Regions from separate parts of the Acidovorax sp. GW821-FHT10A04 genome, predicted to be linked through region 4. Evidence: predicted binding sites of a transcription regulator. Region 4 holds the regulator's gene; each other region holds the start of a gene.
What was found. Region 4 encodes sigma-54, which starts transcription at its own class of promoters, with help from an activator protein. Its sites were predicted from a motif close to TGGCANGNAANCTGCTTT; they were not measured.

Region 1 (3,370 bases), on a different contig from region 4:
ATGGCGTGACCATGGTGGTCAGCGACAGCACGCGGGCCATGGCCCCGGGCTTCATCTGGCAGGAACTGGACCGGGTGCGCGTCAAGGGCAAGGCCCAGGCCGTCGCCATCTACACGCCCGTGGGCACGGTGGCCGAGCCGCTGTCGCCCGAGCGGGAGCAGCAACTGGCCCTGTGGCACCAGTTCCTGGGCGCCTACCGGGCCCAGGAATGGGATGCATCTGCCCTGCTTTTGCGGAATTTGCACGCATCGGAACCTGGAAACATCCTGTATTCGCTGTATGCGGGCCGCATTCAGGCCCTGCGGGTGTTACCCTTCCAGCCGGATTGGGACGGTGCCACCCAGTTCGACACCAAGTAGGACAATGGCCGCAACCTGCACCGACAAAAAACCAAGAGACGACAGCAAACAGGACTGCATGACATGAAGGTTCGCGTACTGGGGTGCTCCGGGGCCATTGCCAAAGACTGCCGGACCACCTCGTTCCTGGTCAACGACAACATCCTCATCGATGCGGGGACGGGGGTGGGCGACCTGACACTGGACGAAATGCGCCGCATCGACCACGTGTTCCTCACGCATTCGCACCTGGACCATATCGCGGCGCTGCCGTTGATGCTCGATGCGGTCTCTTCCCTGCGCAGCAGCCCGGTGCAGGTCCATGCGCTGCCCGGCACCATTGCCGCCCTGCAGGCGCATGTGTTCAACAACGTCATCTGGCCGGATTTCAGCAGCATCCCCACGTCTGACCAGCCCTTCCTGCAGTACCAGACCATCGCGGTGGGCGAACGCCTGAAGGTCGAAGGCATGCACCTGGAGGTCCTGCCCGCCGTGCACACGGTGCCAGCCGTGGGCTACGCAGTGGCCGGCAGCACGGGATGGTGGGTGTTCAGCGGTGACACTGGCCGCAACCCGGATTTCTGGACGCGCGTCAACTCCCTGCCCGTCGCCATGCTCGTCATCGAGACGGCCTTCAGCAACCGCGAAACCTCCCTGGCCCAGCGCAGCCTGCACCTGTCACCCCACACCCTGGCCCAGGAACTGGCGCAACTGACCCCCGGCAAGCGCTGCCCCATCTACATCACCCACACCAAGCCCTCCGAGACCGAACTCATCATGGAGGAGATCCGCCGCTTCGACCAAAGCGCAGGGCCGCTGGGCGCCGCTCCGCATGACATTTATTGGCTCAAGGCCGGGGACGAGTTCGTGTTCTGACCACTGTGTTGCAGTTGGTGACGTTCGTGGCACGACAAAAATGTCGCGACAGGGCCCTTGTAGATGTCCGGGAAACACTTCAAGGACAATTGACCCATTTGGGGGAGGGATTCAGGCACGGTGCAGCAGGGCCGGCGGGGTGGCACGGAACCTGCTCATGTTCCGCCAGCCTGGAGAATTCTTCTGCAGGTTTTGAATTGCAATTGACCTCCGAGGAGTGATTTATGAAGCGTTTTGCACAAAAGGGTTTCACCCTGATCGAATTGATGATCGTTGTGGCGATCATCGGTATTCTGGCTGCCGTGGCACTGCCTGCCTATCAGGACTACACGATCCGTGCGCGTGTCACGGAAGGCGTGGGCCTGGCTTCGAGCGCGAAGCAACTCGTGGGTGAAGCCAATACCGCTGTTGAACTCAAGGCTGCTGCCGATACCTGGAACGCCCAGGCTGGTGCCAAGGGTGCCGTGAGCAAGTATGTGACCTCGGTGCAGATGGCACCTACGACCGGTGAAATCACGGTGGCCTTCAACAAGGCGAACGTAGGTAACATCAACGTTGACGGTGCAACGCTGGTCTATACCCCATACATTCAAGGTGGTGCCGGTCCAGTGGCTCTGGCTGGCAACTTCGCGAGCGCCACTCCAGTCACGGGTTCTGTGGACTGGGGCTGCGCATCGGACACCAATGCCGTTTCCACGGCACGCACCATGCCTCCTATTGGTGGCGCCGGTACGTTGAAGGCCAAGTTCGCGCCTAACGACTGCCGTTAAGCTGATCCAGCTCAAAAAACCCGCTTATGCGGGTTTTTTTTCGTCTGGAAAGCGTGGGTAAAGCATTTTTGAACTAATTTGGCTAGATTGCCGAGAACTCAAAGCAAGGGCGCAATACGATGCGAGCAGCGATCGATACCAGAGTGGTCGGCATTCATCTCTTGGCAACCACACTGGCGGCGGCAGGTCTGGCGCTCGTGGTTTTTGGATATTGGTTTCCACCAGGTCTTCGTGAGCTGGCGGGTGGATGGAAGCTCTTCGGACTGTTCGTCACCGGGCTACTGGTATGTGGACCGGTGCTGACCGCACTGCTGTACCGGACCACCAAAAGCCGGCGCGCGTTGCAGGTGGATGCGGCATTCATCGGACTCTTGCAGATGGCCTCGCTGCTGTATGGCCTCAATGCCATGGTCCAGGCGAGACCGCTGGCGCTGGTCTTTGAAACCGATCGATTTCGACTGATCACCCATGCCGACATTCCCGCGCAAGCCCTGCCACCGCTTGCCGCTTGGATCCGGCCATGGAGCCTGGATGGTCCTGTCATGGCCAGTGTTCGGGGTCCTTTGTCGGACGAGGAGCGCGCGCAACGCTTCGATGACATGCTCCTAGATATCAGCCCCAGCCAACGCCCGGTCTACTGGCAGGATATTGGGCACAGCACCGCGCAGATCCGAAATCGTGTACGTTCGCTGTCGGATCTGCGCGCAGCTTATCCTGCGCAGCAGACAGCCATCGACCAAGCCGTTGAGCGGGGCCGTGCCCGCGCTGCGGGGCCCGTTGTGAATGGCGGGGAGCACGTGTGGCTCCCGCTGGTGAGCCGGCACAATCTGGAGTGGGTCGTCTTTCTCGACCCTCTGACCATGCAGGCAAAAGCATTTTTACCGCTGGATGGGTTCATCTAGCAGGCTCGTCCGCGGACAATTGGAGCGCAAATTTGTGAATGATGCTATGGGCTGTTTTCTCCTCGGGAGAAAAGTCCGTGTTCGCAAACTGCGCGCTGGACATTTCTGCCAGTTGGCCCCATCGTTTCTGGCTGGCCAAGGCAGTGCTCCAGGCCATCCACGCAATACCGTCAAAGGCCGATTGAAAAAATGGGGCGCTGGGCCGCTGGGTAAACCAGTCTCGACCAAGCTGCTCCAACTTGGCATAGTCCCTGTTGGCATATGCCTCCAGAATGCCCATGGCCCGCTGCAAGTCTTGCGGAATGTACGGGCATTTTTGCCACGATGGATTGATCCATGCGCCTACGAGCGCATCCCGGGGTAGAAAGCCGATGGTCTTTTTCGCAAGGTCACCCATGGCCCGTGACAAGGTGCGCAGCTCTCCCTCACTCCACTTCACAGAACATTGAGCACCAATTGCCCGCATCGCTATGACGGCTGGTGT
Region 2 (3,370 bases), on a different contig from region 4:
GTGGAATAGTTGAGCCCATTCATCCCTGAAAGATTCCACTATGAGCAACGCCAGCCTTGCCCCGCCCACCTACGCGGATGTTGTTTCTGCCGCACAGCGGCTCGCTGGCGTGGCCCACCGCACGCACGTGCTGCGCTCGAACATGGCCGACGCGCTGCTGGGCACCCAGGTGTTCTTCAAGTGCGAAAACCAGCAGCGCACGGGTTCGTTCAAGTTCCGCGGGGCCTACAACACCCTCTCGCAGTTCAGCGACGAACAGCGCGAACGCGGCGTGCTGGCCTTCTCGGCCGGCAACCATGCGCAGGCGATCGCGCTGTCGGCCCGGCTGCTGGACATGCCGGCCCTGATCGTGATGCCCGAGGACGCGCCAACGACCAAGATGGCCGCCACGCGCGAGTACGGCGCCCAGGTCGTCACCTACGACCGCTACACCGAGGACCGCGAGGCCATCAGCCAGAGGCTGGCCCAGGAGCGCGGCATGACACTGGTGCCGCCCTTCGACCACCCCCACGTGATCGCCGGCGAGGGCACGGCCGCCAAGGAATTCCTGGAGGAGGTACCCGACCTGGACTACCTCTTCGTCTGCGTGGGCGGCGGCGGCCTGCTCGCCGGCAGCCTGCTGGCCGCCGAGGCCCTGGCGCCGAGCTGCCGCGTGGTCGGCGTGGAGCCCGAGGCCGGCAACGACGGCCAGCAATCGCTGCGCAGCGGACAGCTGGTGCAGATCCCCACGCCGCACACCATTGCCGACGGCGCACAGGCCCGATCGCTCGGGCAGATCCCCTTCCCCATTATCCAGCGCCTGGCGGAAGACATCGTCACCGCCACCGACGAGCAACTGGTCGAGGCCATGCGCTTCTTTGCCGAGCGCATGAAGCTGGTGGTGGAACCCACGGGCGCCCTGGCCTTTGCCGGTGCACGCCACGGCAGCGTGGACGTGCACGGCGCAAAGGTCGGCATCCTCATCAGCGGGGGCAACGTGGACATGGCAAGGTACGCGCGCTTTCTGGCGGATTGACTCCCCCCGAAGCGACTGCGTCGCCTCCCCCTCAGGTGGCGCCTCCAGTGGCCCGGCAAAGCCGGCTCCACGGGGTCTCTGGCATGTGGCCTTGCCAGTTTCCACGCCCGCAGGCTCAAAGGGACGTCAAAATACCGTCACCGCCATTCACATTCACCGCCACATAACAAAGGCCGCGCCATGAGCCCCGCTACCACCAACGTCACCGTTATCAAGCACCCCCTCGTCCAGCACAAGCTCACGCTGATGCGCAGGAAGGACGCCAGCACCAACAGCTTTCGCCGCCTGCTGGGCGAGCTGAGCACGCTCATGGCCTACGAGGTCACGCGCGACATGCCGCTGCAGGACATCGAGATCGAGACCCCGCTGGAGACCATGACCAGCCAGGTAATCGACGGCAAGAAGCTGGTGCTGGTCTCCATCCTGCGCGCGGGCAACGGTTTTCTCGACGGCATGCTCAATGTGGTGCCTGGCGCGCGCGTGGGCCACATCGGCCTGTACCGCGACCCGGCCACGCTGCAGCCGGTGGAGTACTACTTCAAGATGCCGTCCGAGATGGACGAACGCGACATCATCGTGGTCGACCCCATGCTGGCAACCGGCAACTCGGCCGCCGCCTGCGTGGACCGGCTCAAGAAGCTCAACCCGCGTTCCATCAAGTTCGTCTGCCTGCTGGCCGCGCCCGAGGGTGTGGCCACGCTGCAGAAGGCGCACCCGGACGTGCCGATCTTCACCGCCGCCATCGACCGCGAGCTCAACGACCATGGCTACATCCTGCCGGGCCTGGGTGATGCCGGCGACCGGATCTTTGGCACCAAGTAAGAGCGGGCCAGATCGAACAGCCGCCGCAGGGACCCAGTCCTTGGGCGGCTTTTTTACGCCCCAAGCCGGTGCGAATTTTTACCAACTGGTGGCTTTCTTCTGGCAGACTGCATGCCAGCGCCTGCCATCCATTGGCGCACTAATTGCTTGAGACAACGCCAGATCCGATCGCCCGTCCTCCATCCGAAGAAGGAATAACCTCATGACCTCACGCCGCATCTTCACCGGCCACCTGTTCTCCACCTCCCTGGCACTGTCGGCCATGATCGGCCTGGCGCCCGGCGCCGCGATGGCGCAGGCCAAGACCAAGGTGGCGGCGATCTACACGGTGCCCTACGAGCAGCAGTGGGTCAGCCGCATCCACAAGGCCCTCAAGGCGGCCGAGGCACGCGGCGAGATCGAGTACAAGTCCAGCGAGAACGTGACCAACGCCGACTACGAGCGCGTGATGCGCGAGTACGCCACCGGCGGCAACCAGCTCATCGTGGGCGAGGCCTTCGCGGTGGAAGCCGCCGCCCGCAAGGTGGCCAAGGACTTCCCCAAGACCTCGTTCCTGCTCGGCTCCTCGGGCAAGCCGCAGGCGCCCAACTTCAGCGTGTTCGACAACTACATCCAGGAGCCGGCCTACCTGTCGGGCATGGTCGCCGGCGGCATGACCAAGAGCAACAAGATCGGCATGGTGGGCGGCTTCCCCATCCCCGAGGTGAACCGCCTGATGCACGCCTTCATGGCCGGTGCCAAGGAAGTGAACCCCAAGGTGGAGTTCACCGTGAGCTTCATCAACAGCTGGTTCGACCCACCAAAGGCCAAGGAAGCCACCTTCGCCATGATCGACAAGGGTGCCGACGTGCTCTACGCCGAGCGCTTCGGCGTGAGCGATGCTGCCAAGGAAAAGGGCAAGCTCGCCATCGGCAACGTGATCAACACCCAGGACAAGTACCCCGACACGGTGGTCGCATCGGCCCTGTGGCACATGGAGCCCAGCATCGACCGCGCGCTCAAGCTGGTCAAGGAAGGCAAGTTCACGCCCGAGGACTACGGCCCGTATTCGATGATGAAGCACAAGGGCTCGGAACTCGCGCCCCTGGGCACCTTCGAGAAGAAGGTGCCGGCCGACATCGTGGCCAAGGTCAAGGCCAGGGAGGCCGAGATCCTCGCCGGCAAATTCACCGTGAAGGTGGACGACAGCCAACCCAAGTCCACGGCCAAGTAAGCTGCAGGCGGCGCTTGCGTGCGCCATTCGGGGCCACCTACTTCACTGCGGTGGCCCTTTTCATTGGTACTGTCCATCGCTTACCCTGTTGCCCATGACGTTCACCGCATTGCTCCCCCGTCGCATCGCACAACTGCTCGGCACGCTGGCCCTGGCCGGTGCCCTGGCGGGCTGCGCATTCAGCCCCGCAGTCCAGGGCACGCGCCTTGACAGCACGCCGCGCATCGCCGTGATCTCGGCCTTTGCGCCCGAGCTCACCGTGCTGCTGCCCCAGGTGCAGCAGCCGGTCAAGCACAGCGTGAATGGCGTGGAATTCACCA
Region 3 (3,370 bases), on a different contig from region 4:
GGGTTGCTGAAGATGTCCATCGCCTGCGCCCAGGTGGCGAGCGGGCTGGGGATGTTGCCACCGGTGGTGGTGGACACCACCGCCCACAGGCCGATGAGCAGGCCCAGGCCGCACAGCGGCGGCAGCACGGCCATCCAGAAGCTGCGCGAAAGCGCGGCCCAGTCGCGCGGGGCGCGGGGCGCGGGCACGCTGGCGGGGGGCTCCTTGCGGGCCTCGGCCTGGGTGGCCGCGCCGCGGGCGGGCGTTGCCGGTGCATCGGCCGGCAGCGCGGCGGGAGGGGAGTGGAAAACGGCACTGACCATGGTGGATCTCCTGTGCGGGTGGGAACGTGGGGCGTGCGGGGAAAGGGGCTGTCAGGTCTTGAGCTTGAAGCCGTCGGCGTACTTCGCGGGGTCCTTGCCATCCCAGACCACGCCGTCCACGAGCTTGTGCGTGCGCATCTCGCTCTTGGGCAGCGGGGTCTTGGAGGCGGTGGCCGCCTGCTTGTAGACATCGGTGCGGTTGATGGCCTTGGCCACGCCGGCGTAGTCGGGGTGGTCCTTGAGCAGGCCCCAGCGCTTGTGCTGGGTCAGGAACCACATGCCGTCCGACAGGTAGGGGAAGTTCACCGCACCGTCGTTGTAGAACTTCATGTGGTTGGGGTCGTCCCAGGTCTTGCCCATGCCGTCCTGGTAGCGGCCCAGGATGCGCTGGTTGATGGCGTCCACGCCGGTGTTCACGTAGGCCTTGCCGGCGATGGTCTCGGCCATCTTGTTCTTGTTGCCCAGGCTCTCGTCGATCCAGCGACCGGCTTCAAGGATGGCGGCAGTCACGGCGCGGGCCGTGTTGGGGTACTTCTGCACGAACTCCGAGGTCGTGCCCAGCACCTTCTCGGGGTGGTCCTTCCAGATGTCCTGCGTGGTGGTGGCGGTCACCCCGATGCCGTCCATGATGGCGCGGTGATTCCAGGGCTCGCCCACGCAGAAGCCGTCCATGTTGCCCACGCGCATGTTGGCCACCATCTGCGGTGGCGGCACGGTGATGACCTTGGCATCCTTCATCGGGTCGATGCCATGCGCGGCCAGCCAGTAGTACAGCCACATGGCGTGTGTGCCCGTGGGGAAGGTCTGGGCGAAGGTGTACTCGCGCTTCTCGCTGGCCATGAGCTTGGCCAGGCCGGCGCCGTTGACGGCGCCCTTGTCGGCCAGCTTCTTGGACAGCGTGATGGCCTGGCCGTTGTGGTTCAGGTTCATCAGCACGGCCATGTCCTTCTTGGGGCCGGCGATGCCCAGGTGCACGCCGTAGACCAGGCCGTAGAGCACGTGGGCGAAGTCCAGCTCGCCGTTGACCAGCTTGTCGCGCACGCCGGCCCAGCTCGCCTCCTTGGTGGGGATGATGGTCACGCCGTACTTCTTGTCGATGCCCAGCACCGAGGCCATCACCACACTGGCGCAATCGGTCAGCGGGATGAAGCCGATCTTCACTTCCTTCTTCTCGGGGGCATCCGAGCCCTGTGCGTGGACGAGGGCGCGCAGGGCGGGGCTCACGCCCACGGCACCCACGGTGGCGGCCTGCAGCACGGTGCGGCGGTTGAGACTGGTTTTGAGCAGATCGGTCATGGTGCTTCCCTGGTGGCTTGAAAAACAAAAAAGGCGTCCCCCTCGGCGCATGGGCTGCTGCAACTTCCAAAAGAAAGTCACGCAGCGCCAAGCGCGGGTGGGGACGCCTCTGTCCGGTGGCGAGGGGTACCCGCCCGCCATTGGATGGATACCGCTCATCGAAGACCTCCGTTGGTCTTGTCCAGGTAATGCAAACCCTGTGCCAACCTGTTCAACAACCTGTCAGATCAGTTTTTGATAGCAACATGTTCAATCGACAAGCGGAGATTGGCCACATGCACCACGACAAGGCGCCGGCCTTGCACCGTGTTCGACTGCACAGGTGTTGTGCGCTGCACCATCGCGGGCCGTGGTGGGCAGGGCGGGGGGCGGGAGTGGTGCGCCGCGTGTGCTGGCGGCGCTGCATGCTGGCCCTGCGGCGTGCGCCGCCGGGGTCTGTCAGCTCAGGAGATCGGCCACGTCGAGCATGCGCTGGGCGACGTCGACCAGCTTGAGGCCCTTGTCCATGGCCGTCTTGCGCAGCTTCTCGTATGCGGCCTGCTCGGTCAGGCCCTGGCGCTCCATCAGCAGGCCCTTGGCGCGGTCGATGGTCTTGCGGTCCTTGAGCTCGGTCTTGGCGTCGGCCAGTTCGGCGCGCAGCGCCTGCTCGTGCTGGAAGCGCGCCATCGCCACGTCCAGGATGGGCCGGATGCGCTGGGGCGACAGGCCGGCCACGATGTAGGCCGACACACCGGCAGCCACGGCCGCCTTCACGTGCGAGGTGTCCTCGTCATTGGTGAACATGACGATGGGGCGGCGCTCGTCGCGTGTGGCCATGACCACATGCTCCAGCGCATCGCGTGCCTCGCTTTCGGCGTCCACGATGATGAGGTCGGGCTGCAACTGGGCCAGGCGCTCGCTCAGGTACACGTCGGACGGCAGCGTGGCCACCAGGTTGAAGTTGTTTTCCAGCAGGCCGATGCGCAGCGCCCGCGAGCGCTCTGCCTGCAGCAGGGCGTGCTCGTCGTTGGGGTCGGTGACCGCCAGATCGGGGGCGACCACCACTATGCGCAAGGCCTCGTTCATGCTGTCAGCATAGCAAGATTTACGCCATAAATTGGTGCGCCGGGCTGGTGCAGGCAGGGGTCTACCCTGGTTTTGGCAGGTCCATGGCGGCGAGGGCCTGAAACTTGCTAATAGAGTGAGTATTGGGAGGGCATACCCGATAGCGCCTCTTTGCGGCGTCGCATATACATCCGGTCACATTGACATACTGATATGGAGCTTCCTGCATGAACCTGCCCATCGACCGGCGCCGATTTTCGGCCAGCCTGGCCTTGACCGCTGTGGCCGCCACCGCCTTGTTGGCGGGTTGCGGCAAAGTGCCCGACACCATCAAGATCGGGGTCGCCCAACCCCTGAGCGGCCCCCTGGCCGCTTTGGGGCAGGACCTGCTCAACGGCGTGAACCTGGCCGTGGCCGAGCTTAACAAGGGCGGCTACACCGTGGACGGCAAGCGCGTGAAGCTGGAGGTCGTGCCCGTGGACGACCGGGCCGACGCCGCCACCGGCAAGACCGTGGCCCAGCAACTGGTGGATGCCGGCGTGGTGGCGGTCATCGGCCACCTGAATTCGGGCGTGAGCATCGAGACCGCCCCCATCTACGCGGCCAAGGACATCCCGCAGATCGCCATCTCCACCAACCCCAAGTTCACGCAGCTGGGCTTTCCCACCACCTTCCGCATGGTGGCCAACGACACCCTGCAGGCGCGCGCCATCGGCTCGTTCGCTGCC
Region 4 (3,370 bases):
CTGGCCTGTGGGCAGCGCGCCCAGGCCCCCCACCGCCGACGAGTTGCGGGGGCTGGTCCAGGCCGGTGCCACCCGGGCCCAGCCCAAGGCCGTCGAGAGCGACCTGCCCCTCAAAGACCTGGGTGCCGCGGGCAAGGTGGGCTACTACTTCTCGGCCACCGACCGCGCCCCCGAGCCGGACGGCTACAAGCACCTGACCCAGGGCGTGCTGGGCATGAACGAGCTGCGCGTGACCTTCACGGTGCTTGTCAACGGCGCTCCGCAGGAGCCTACGGCCCAGGCGCTGGAGCTGCTGCGCTCGCTGCGTCGCGCACCGGCCACGAAAGCGCCCTGATGGTGGCGGCCTCTTCTTCCGTGCCGCCCATCCTCGGCACCGTGATGCTCTACGCACGCGACATGCAGCGCACTGCGGCCTTCTACCGCACGCATTTCGGCCTGGAAACCACGGGCGAGGTGGTGGAAGGATTGATCGAACTGAATGCCCCCCAGGGTGGCGCCAGCATCCTCATCCACCAGGCGGCCAAGAGCGTGAAGCTGGGCCAGGCGGGGGTGAAGCTGTGCTTTCATGTGCCTGACGTGGAAGCCTTCAAGGCCCATGCGCTGGCGCAGGACCTGGCCTTCGGCCCCACGCACCAGGCCAACGGCTATGCGTTCGCCAACGCCAAGGACCCGGACGGCAATGCCGTCAGCATCTCCAGCCGGGCTTTCCGCCATGGGACCTGATCAGAGCGCCTTGCGCAGGTTGGCCGGCGCGATCTTGAGCGCCTCGCGGTACTTGGCCACGGTGCGGCGCGCGCACTCGATGCCCTGCTCCTTGAGCATCTCGGCGATCTGGCTGTCCGACAGCGGCTTGGCCGGGCTTTCGGCCGCGACGAACTGCTTGATGAGGGCACGCACGGCCGTGCTCGATGCATTGCCGCCGGTCTCGGTGCCCAGGCCCGAACCGAAGAAGTACTTGAGCTCGTAGGTGCCGATGGGCGTGGCCATGTACTTGGCCGTGGTCACGCGGCTGATGGTGGACTCGTGCAGGCCCAGCTCGTCGGCGATGTCGCGCAGCACCAGCGGGCGCATGGCCAGTTCGCCATGGGTGAAGAAGCTCTTTTGCCGCTCGACGATGGCGCGCGAGACGCGCAGGATGGTGTCGAAGCGCTGCTGGATGTTCTTGATGAACCAGCGCGCCTCCTGCAGCCGCTGCTGCATGGCCTGGTGGCCCTCGCCGCCCTTGTGGCCACGCAGGGCGCCGGCATAGATGTCGTGCACGCGCAGGCGCGGCATCACGTCGGGGTTCAGCGCCACGATGAAGTTGTGCTGACCGTCGCGGCCATTGGCGCGCCCAGCCTTGCGCACGATGACGTCGGGCACGATGATGTTGCGCTCCACATCGACGAACTTGCGTCCCGGGCGCGGCTCCAGCCGCGCGATCAGGGCCATGGCGGCGCGCGTGCGCTCCTCGCCGTCGCCGCACAGTTGCGTGAGGCGGCGGATGTCGCGGCGCGCCAGCATCTCCAGCGGCTGCTGGCACACGCGCAGCGCGGTCTGCACGGTGTCGGGGTCGGCATCGCTGTCTTCGTCGGCCGCCAGGGCCGTGAGCTGCAGCGTGAGGCATTCACCGAGGCCACGTGCACCCACGCCCACGGGCTCCAGGCTCTGCAGCAGGCGCAGCGCCACGGTGAAGCGGTGCACCAGCTCCTCGATCTGCTCCAGGTCGTCCGGGCCGGCCAGGGCGATGGCCAGCTCTTCCAGCGGCTCCTCGAGGTAGCCATCGTCGTTGAGCGATTCGATCAGGAAGCGCAGCGCCGCGCGGTCCACCTCGGAAAGACGCAGCGACAGGGCCTGGCGGTGCAGGAAGGCGGTTAGCGATTCGTGGGTGCGGGCCAGCTCGGTGGCGTCGGCCTCGTCGCCCTCGGCATCGTTGCGGTTGCGGGCCGGCGCATCGCCACCCCACTCGGCATCGTTGGGGGACACGTCCACGGTGCCATCGCCGCTCCAGTCAGGCTCGTCGCTGGCGCTGCTGCCCAGTTCCGCGTCACTCTGGGGTGCATCGGGGACCGACTCGCTCGGCGTGCTGGAACCCGGTGCGTTGGAATAGACCGCGTCGTCAGCGCTGTAGTCGTCCGGCTGCACGGGCGCATCGGCCGTGTCCACGCCGAATTCTTCGCGCGGCGCCTCGTCGGCATTGCGCTCGAGAAAGGGGTTTTCGTCGAGCATCTGCTCGACCTCCTGGCCCAGCTCCAGCGTGGACAGCTGCAGCAAGCGGATGGACTGCTGCAGCTGGGGCGTGAGCGCCAGGTGCTGCGATACGCGCAGGGACAGGCCGGGCTTCATCGCACAGCCCCGGTGGGCTGCCGCGAAGGCAGGTGCATGGCGAACGTGCGGTCCATCGGTCTGCTACATGCGGAAGTGTTCACCCAGGTACACCCGGCGCACTTCGGCGTTGTCGACGATTTCGGACGGGGTTCCCTGGGCCAGCACGTGGCCGTCGCTGATGATGAAGGCGTGGTCGCAGATGCCCAGCGTCTCGCGCACGTTGTGGTCGGTGATGAGCACGCCGATGCCACGTGCCTTGAGAAAACCGATGATGCGCTGGATCTCGATCACCGCGATGGGGTCGATGCCGGCAAACGGTTCGTCCAGCAGGATGAAGCGTGGCTGCGTGGCCAGCGCGCGGGCGATCTCCACGCGGCGGCGCTCACCGCCGGACAGGGCCAGCGCAGGCGAGGCGCGCAGATGCTCCACGCGCAACTCCGTGAGCAGGGCCGTGAGGCGCTCCTCGATGGCCGCGCGCGGCAGCGGCTGGCCATCCTCGCCACGCTGCAGTTCGAGCACGGCACGCACGTTTTCTTCGACCGTGAGCTTGCGGAAGATCGAGGCTTCCTGCGGCAGGTAGGACAGGCCCAGGCGCGAGCGCCGGTGGATGGGCATGTGGGCCACCGAGTGGCCATCGATGCGGATGTCGCCGGCATCGCTGCGCACCAGGCCCACGATCATGTAGAACGAGGTGGTCTTGCCCGCGCCATTGGGGCCCAGGAGCCCCACGACCTCGCCCTTTTGCACGACCAGCGACACATCCTTGACGACCTTGCGGCTGCCGTAGGACTTTTCGAGGTGGTGCACCTCCAGCCGGCTTTCCGCCGGTGAGCCGGCGACGGTGCTCACGTCAGGCCCGCTCACTTGGCGCCGCCGCTCAGGCTGTTGCTGGGGCGCAGGGTCGTGCCCGGTGCCGGGGTGGCAGGGGCAGCGGCGCTGGCCGGAGTTTCCTTGGGCGACAGGATGGCGCGCACGCGGCCGCCGGGTGCCGGGGCATCGCCTGCGGCATTGGTGCTGCCGCGCGGCTTGGCATCCACGGTGAACACGTCGGTCAGGTTGTTGT

Region 1: a site for sigma-54 is predicted at 1,355-1,372, ahead of AC07PF_RS05435 (pilin). Genes of this name have one in related genera too.
Region 2: a site for sigma-54 is predicted at 1,970-1,987, ahead of AC07PF_RS11840 (BMP family protein). Genes of this name have one in related genera too.
Region 3: a site for sigma-54 is predicted at 1,786-1,803, ahead of AC07PF_RS31660 (CmpA/NrtA family ABC transporter substrate-binding protein). Genes of this name have one in related genera too.

The regions. Positions count from the first base shown of each region.
Region 1 is NZ_JBWKNZ010000002.1:219,482-222,851, reverse strand. Features, by position in the region: gene AC07PF_RS05445 (CHASE2 domain-containing protein) at 1-359, shown strand, start outside; gene AC07PF_RS05440 (MBL fold metallo-hydrolase) at 423-1,214, shown strand; gene AC07PF_RS05435 (pilin) at 1,439-1,984, shown strand; gene AC07PF_RS05430 (hypothetical protein) at 2,104-2,886, shown strand; gene AC07PF_RS05425 (fused MFS/spermidine synthase) at 2,879-3,370, opposite strand, start outside.
Region 2 is NZ_JBWKNZ010000004.1:350,919-354,288, forward strand. Features, by position in the region: gene AC07PF_RS11830 (threo-3-hydroxy-L-aspartate ammonia-lyase) at 41-1,015, shown strand; gene upp (uracil phosphoribosyltransferase) at 1,196-1,837, shown strand; gene AC07PF_RS11840 (BMP family protein) at 2,040-3,050, shown strand; gene AC07PF_RS11845 (5'-methylthioadenosine/S-adenosylhomocysteine nucleosidase) at 3,145-3,370, shown strand, end outside.
Region 3 is NZ_JBWKNZ010000023.1:53,869-57,238, reverse strand. Features, by position in the region: gene ntrB (nitrate ABC transporter permease) at 1-302, opposite strand, end outside; gene AC07PF_RS31660 (CmpA/NrtA family ABC transporter substrate-binding protein) at 354-1,598, opposite strand; gene AC07PF_RS31655 (ANTAR domain-containing response regulator) at 2,037-2,663, opposite strand; gene AC07PF_RS31650 (branched-chain amino acid ABC transporter substrate-binding protein) at 2,870-3,370, shown strand, end outside.
Region 4 is NZ_JBWKNZ010000008.1:31,893-35,262, reverse strand. Features, by position in the region: gene AC07PF_RS17615 (hypothetical protein) at 1-334, shown strand, start outside; gene AC07PF_RS17610 (VOC family protein) at 334-723, shown strand; gene AC07PF_RS17605 (RNA polymerase factor sigma-54) at 724-2,325, opposite strand; gene lptB (LPS export ABC transporter ATP-binding protein) at 2,389-3,171, opposite strand; gene lptA (lipopolysaccharide transport periplasmic protein LptA) at 3,168-3,370, opposite strand, start outside.